Regions from separate parts of the Gottfriedia sp. NPDC057948 genome, predicted to be linked through region 2. Evidence: a T-box and tRNA genes for the amino acid it is inferred to sense, from the RefSeq annotation. Region 2 holds a T-box; the other holds one or more tRNA genes.
The links. The T-box of region 2 lies ahead of metG (methionine--tRNA ligase). A T-box ahead of a tRNA ligase gene usually reads a tRNA of that ligase, here a tRNA-Met.

Region 1 (3,427 bases), on a different contig from region 2:
AATTTTTTCATATTTTGGAAGTGAGGTTTCTTTTGTTTCTGATTTTGTTGCTTTTGCCACAGTAGCAATATGTTTAGTTGGGATCGTCCCTACTTGAAGGTCAAAGAATATTATATATGCAAGCAATAAAGAACCTAGTAAAAAAGCTATTTTTTTCATTAATCATCACTCCTTTTGTAGACTATATGCTTGTCCACAACGAATATTCCTACTAGGAGCTTGGACTAATAAATATTTTAGCAAAAAAAAAGAAGTGTGAAACACACTTCAGTAAACATTATTTTTTAGATGGTAAATTTTTAATTGTTAATGTGTACATAGCAACTGTTAATATTATAAAAATTAACGTTTGGAATGAAATATTTACTTTCAATAATCCTAGCAATAAATAGAGAACAGTAGGTAGTGTTAAACTATACGAAACCATTGCAAAGCGTTGTCTAAAAGGCAAGTGCTTAGTCGACTTAAATAAAGATGCTAAAAACGCTAATAATGTAGCAATTATAAATATGGAGATACTATAACCTAAATAAAATAAGAAAAATAACGCGATTAAGACTACTGGAAGTGCTTCTTTTATATTTTCAATAAATTTTGAAACGTCCGCTTTATTTATTACTCTTGATTTTAATGAAGGGTAAGGGAAATCTTGTTCGCCTTTATCATTTTTCATTATTATTCTATTTTTTAATACCACAAAGGCATACTGTTCATTTTTTAATTTTGTAGGTATAACTGTTTCCTTTGGATAAAAAGCATATTTATACTCGCCGATATTTCGTTCGAATGGCGTATTGTCGTTTATTTTTATTGATCCTTTGGTTAAAGTAATTGATTGAATATTATCTTTAAGCAGATCAGAAACATTATTGACCTGAAGCTTCACATCTTTTACTAATGAAAAGAATCCAGGAAGAGTATATAAAATTGCTAGTAGGAAAAGAAAAAAGATTGTTTTACCGATTTTTTGGAGTCTATATCTTGATATTGTTTTTGGAGAGTATAAACTAAACCAAAATTGTTTAAATATATTCATAAACTCATCCTTTCTTATTTAATGTTATTTCACTTCCCGAAATTTATTATGTAGCTTTCGGGCTATTTTGTATATTATAATCTTTTTTTGGTAATTGAATATTAAACTTTAATTAAAATGATAAGAGCATATAAGAAGAGGAAGATAATGGTTTTAGGATCGTATTTAAGTTTGGCTTTAAATCACGATAAAACAATTTATTTTCACTAAAAAATAGTTAATATAAATTAATAATCAAAATAATTATAAAAAGTGTTGACGTCTAGTTCGAAACATGATAAATTAAATATTGTCTTAAGGACAACAGGAATTATTCCGCAGTAGCTCAGTGGTAGAGCACTCGGCTGTTAACCGAGTGGTCGTAGGTTCGAATCCTACCTGCGGAGCCATTTATATAGTTTGGCGGTGTAGCTCAGCTGGCTAGAGCGTACGGTTCATACCCGTGAGGTCGTGGGTTCGACTCCCTCCGCCGCTACCAATATTTTATTATGGAGTAATACCCAAGTCCGGCTGAAGGGATCGGTCTTGAAAACCGACAGGGGTGTAACAGCCCGCGGGGGTTCGAATCCCTCTTACTCCTTAATTAGTGAAAAAGTCTTCAACGATCATGTTGAAGACTTTTTTCGTTTTTGGTTTATAAATTAATCTAGAATGATTTTTTATCTTCTTTGATCCAAATTCTTAAATAATTTTCTTCCAAAAATTAATCTTTTTTACTTTCTTTCCCTTTTCTCAAGCATTACTATTGAAATCTTTCTGTTTATTTGATAACTTTAAATTGAAATTCACTATTATCTTTGGGAGGAAATAAAAAATGTCAAAATTTGAATTACCACAATTACCTTATGCTTATGATGCATTAGAGCCACACTTTGATAAAGAAACAATGAATATTCACCACACTCGTCACCACAATACATATGTAACAAACTTAAACGCTGCTTTAGAAGGTAAAGAAGTAGCTGCATCTTCAATTGAAGAATTAATTTCAAACTTAGATGCACTTCCAGAAGGTATCCGTACAGCTGTACGTAACAATGGTGGTGGACATGCTAACCATAGCTTATTCTGGACTTTATTAACTCCAGAAGGCACAGGCACTCCAGTTGGTGAAGTTGCTGAAGCAATTAACGCTAAATTCGGTAGCTTAGATGAGCTTAAAGCTGCTTTCACTCAAGCTGCATTAACTCGTTTTGGTTCTGGTTGGGCTTGGTTAGTAGTAAACAATGGTGAGTTAGAAGTGACTAGCACAGCTAACCAAGATTCACCTTTAATGGAAGGCAAAACGCCTATCTTAGGTTTAGATGTATGGGAGCATGCTTACTACTTAAACTACCAAAACAAACGCCCTGACTACGTTGGTGCATTCTGGAATGTAGTAAACTGGGAAAAAGTAGAAGAATTATACCAAGCTGCTAAATAATTTATAAAAAATGAACACTACTTAATTTATTTAAGTAGTGTTTTTTTTTATGGTTAAAAAAAGGATAAATTTTCATTTACTCGGAAAACTAGTTCATGAGACAAAGGAGAGTTTATGATGAGTAAGTGGAAATTTTTATTAGGTGACGTAGATTTAAATAAAGATTTAATTCTTTTACTAAGTGTCGGTGGATTGTTTACTTTAGCGACAGCTTTATCTAGCACATTTGTAAATGTTTATTTGTGGAAGCAATCAAATAATTATTTACCAATTGCTTCGTACCAATTTTCGATCGCATTTTTTCAAGCTCTTACATTCGTAATAGCAGGTAGATTAGCTAAAACCATTGATCGAGTTGTCATTTTAAGAGCGGGTATTTCGTTTTTGGCAATATTCTACATAGTCGTTTTACTATTTGAAACGAATACATTATTAGCAACAATTTTAATTGGAGCGATTTTAGGAATAGGAAATGGCTGTTACTACTTAGCGTTTAACTTATTAACGTTTGAAGTTACAGAACCTGAAACTAGACAATTTTTTAATGGTTTTTTAGGGTTAATTAATTCGTTCTCAGGAATGCTTGGCCCATTTATAGCTGGAGCGATTATTTCTTCAATGATTGGAAATAAAGGTTATCATTTTGTGTTTCTTGCTGCAGTTATTTTATTTATATGTGCAGTGGTCTTAAGTTGCTTCTTAGTTAGACGGGAACTTGATAGTGAGTTCAATATTAAGCGCGTCATTCAAGAAAGAAAATTAAATGATAATTGGCGGAGAGTAACATATGCTAATTTCTTTCAGGGGATTCGTGAAGGGATTTTTATGTTTGTAATTTCAATTTATATTTTCTTATCGACAGGAAGTGAATTTGCATTAGGGAAATACGGATTAATTACATCGTTAATTAGCTTTATTACCTATTATATTGTTACAAGAATTATTAAAGAAAATTTTAGAATGAAAGC
Region 2 (3,427 bases):
ATTTATTTGCAGAACGAATAAATTCAAATACTTCCTCCACGGCCTTTTTGAAATTAGCCGATTCAATCTGTGAACCAACAGACTTATAAAGCCCTTTAATATCAAATCTAATTGATTGTTCAATTTCCCCTTCTGGGACTACACCATAATAGTACTTTTCAAGAAACTTTAATGTGCGGTTTACAAAATTCCCATATGCGCCTAATAGCTCACTATTATGACTAAAAATAAATTCCCTCCAAGAAAAATCAGTATCCCTATTTTCTGGAGCATTTATTGTTAAAAAATATCGGATTGAATCAGGATGATATTTTTCGATTAAATATGGTACCCATACAGCCCAGTTTTTACTAGTGGACAGTTTTTTCTTCTCAAGCGTCAAATATTCATTTGAAACAATATGAGTTGGAAGTGCCTCTTTTTTTAAACCAATTAAAATAGATGGCCAAATAATTGAATGAAACGGTATATTGTCTTTACCATGAATATAATATGAAATTGTTTCTTTTTGCCAAAAGCTGGTGACATCTTGATTCGTGCTAAGTGCCCATTGTTTACTTGCCGAATAATAACCAGATACTGCTTCAATCCACACATAAATTTTCTTCTTTTCGTACCCTTTTACTGGCACGCTTACTCCATTTGGCAAATCCCTTGATACTGCTCGGTCATGTAGCCCTTCATTTAAATATCGTTCTGTTAATTGGATCGCATTCGAACGCCAGCATCCACTCATTTTAGCAAAATCAACATATTCCTTTAGCTCATCTTGTAACTTGCTTAATGAAAAATAAAAGTGCTCTGTGTTTTTTACGGATGGAGGATTTCCACATAACTTACATGTTTTATTTAATAAATCTAAAGGATCTAAAATAGCAGAGCAATAATCACACTGATCTCCACGCGCATGTTGACCACAATTTGGACAATTTCCTTCTACATAACGATCTGGTAAAAATTGTTCAAATTCTTCACAATAACATTGTTCAATTTCTTTTTTATAAATTAACCCATTTTGTAATAAAGTTAAGAAAATTTCTTGTACAGTATGATGATGATGCTGTGCGTCTGTCCTTGTATAAAAATCATAGGTAAATCCTAATTTCTTAAAGTTATCCTCAAATTCAAGGTGGTAACGATCTGCAATTTCTTTATAAGTTACATTTTCTTGTTTTGCTTTAATAGCAATAGGTGTCCCATTACAGTCACTTCCTGAAACGTATAATACATTCGCTTTTTTCAAACGAAAATATCGAGCTAGAATATCACCTGGCAGTAAAGCTGCAATATGCCCCAAATGTAATGAACCATTTGCATAAGGCCAAGCTCCTCCAATAAAAATATCCATTCCAATTCCTCCTAATTTATAAATGCAAAAAACCTCGCCCCTATCTATAAAAGATAAGGACGAGGTTTAATATCCACGTGGTACCACCTTAGTTCACAAAGTATTTGCATACATTTGTCTTTGCAAGTACGAAAAGCATAAAAATGCTTATATACTGTGACTTTGGTAACAAGTGCCAACTCTTGTCGTAGCCTACTAATATGAAATATACGTTCAGTACGAAGCTCCGAGGCCATTGTTCAAATAAGTATTCATGCTTCTTTTCAGCTACCGAAGCTCTCTGTAAAAAATAACATTATTCTACTTTTCCTCTTCATTGCTTTTATTCAAATGTTAAAAAGATTTTATAAAAAAGATATTGAAAAGTCAAACTATTTCAAAACGATTATAGATTTTTATATAGTATGATTACAAAATAAAAGTTGATTCAACTATTTGTCGAAATTAAAAATGAATAAGAGTGAAGGGATTCTCAGGAACTAAGTTAAATATATTCAATTATCAAAGCTTTAGGAGGAGATGTAATGTCAAATTGGAAGACTGCATTATTTGAGTTACAAAAAACAGATATGTCTTTTTCAACTTTTAATGAAGTAAGAGCTGATAATTTAGACTTTAATAATGTAAGCTTGGCAAATTCGAAATTTACAAATGCAAACATGAGAAATCTGGAATTAAATGACGTGAATTTATTCGGAACTCGAATTTCAGATGTTAATTTGTCTAATACAAAAATAACAAATGGTAATTTAAGAGACTTAATAATTGATCATGTTCATTTAGCTGGAACAAGCTTCCGCAATATTGTCATTCCGGATGATTTAAATATTGACGATCACGCTAATTCTATTAAATTTGAGAATTGCTATTTAACAAATAGTCAGTTTACGGACTGTGATTTAAGTCATGTCGAAATCATAAATTGCAATTTATCAGGATTGAAAATTAATGGCATTTTAGTTGAAGATTTGTTAAAGAGTTATAGTGAGAGGAAATAATTTCTACATAAAAAGTATGTTATCAATTATTTAAACCCTTTTCTACCTATGTACTTATGCTACCCATTTCAATGCGCTATAAAAAAAGAATCTTTAATCAGATTCTTTTTTCGTGTCTATTTTGGTAACTTGCGTTGTTCTTAGTGGTCGTCCAGTACAATATTCCTATTCCCTGTTCCTGTTAACTGTGCTTCAAACGCGTCAATTATATGCAAAAATCGCTCTGCTTCTCTAAATACATGATCTGCAAGCAGTGGGTGAATGATACTTTTAATTCTACAAGCTTCTATTAGGTCGCGAGCTGTCTTCTTAAAATCTCTAAGTGATTTTACCGATACACGGTTTTCATCAAGGAATTGGTCAAGAATCGGAACTGTTTCCGATTGTGGCCTCATTGATTCTAAATCTACGGCTTGGTATAGAAGTTGATCAAAATCATGGCTAAATTCCCTCGCTTGATCTACTAGTTTTCTTTCTGATGGATCTAATAAATGTCCGATAAATTTTGCATGGTCTGCCATAATTCTTAAAAAGAAAACATTTTCCTGGATAATTGCAGCAGGTAGCGGTTGGAGTTGACCATTATTTAATTCAGTCAAGCGATTTGCAAAATAGGCTGCTTCTCTACTTGTATGGTCAACTAATAATGGAAAGTTATTGCCCGTTATTTTACAAGTAAGGAGTAAGTTAAGGATTTTCCGCTTATAGGCCCAAATCATGGAAGCTGCTTGATGAACCTCATTGTTAAACTGTTTAATTTGCTGAGGATCCGTTTGAAGCGAAAATGATTGGGCTTTATTTCCTATTGCTTCAAAAACTTGATAAAATTGGTCTGCCTCTTGAATTAACTCAGTATCATCACAATTAAAGCCTAATTTAAGAAAGAGTGAATGCTCTTTCATAATCCTTGACCAAAACAGAATTTCATCTAAAGAACGTGCTATAAATGCATCCGACAATCGGCCCCCTCCTAACATGATTCATTTCACTTTCTAATATATTGATGAAAAAATGAATTATTACAGATACATCTTTATTAAGTAGATTAGCTATAAGTCTACTAAAATTTAATATTAGTTTA

Region 1: it encodes a tRNA-Met, which carries the amino acid that the T-box ahead of metG (methionine--tRNA ligase) is inferred to sense. The anticodon was not compared.

Annotation. Positions count from the first base shown of each region.
Region 1 covers NZ_JBHVPN010000004.1:60,477-63,903, forward strand. The annotation lists gene ACFVRR_RS08710 (hypothetical protein) at 1-159, opposite strand, end outside; gene ACFVRR_RS08715 (DUF1189 domain-containing protein) at 278-1,036, opposite strand; tRNA gene ACFVRR_RS08720 (tRNA-Asn) at 1,351-1,425, shown strand; tRNA gene ACFVRR_RS08725 (tRNA-Met) at 1,438-1,514, shown strand; tRNA gene ACFVRR_RS08730 (tRNA-Ser) at 1,527-1,616, shown strand; gene ACFVRR_RS08735 (superoxide dismutase) at 1,851-2,459, shown strand; gene ACFVRR_RS08740 (MFS transporter) at 2,577-3,427, shown strand, end outside.
Region 2 covers NZ_JBHVPN010000005.1:69,780-73,206, forward strand. The annotation lists gene metG (methionine--tRNA ligase) at 1-1,348, opposite strand, end outside; T-box leader at 1,401-1,674, opposite strand; gene ACFVRR_RS10730 (pentapeptide repeat-containing protein) at 1,873-2,346, shown strand; gene ACFVRR_RS10735 (DUF2935 domain-containing protein) at 2,487-3,305, opposite strand.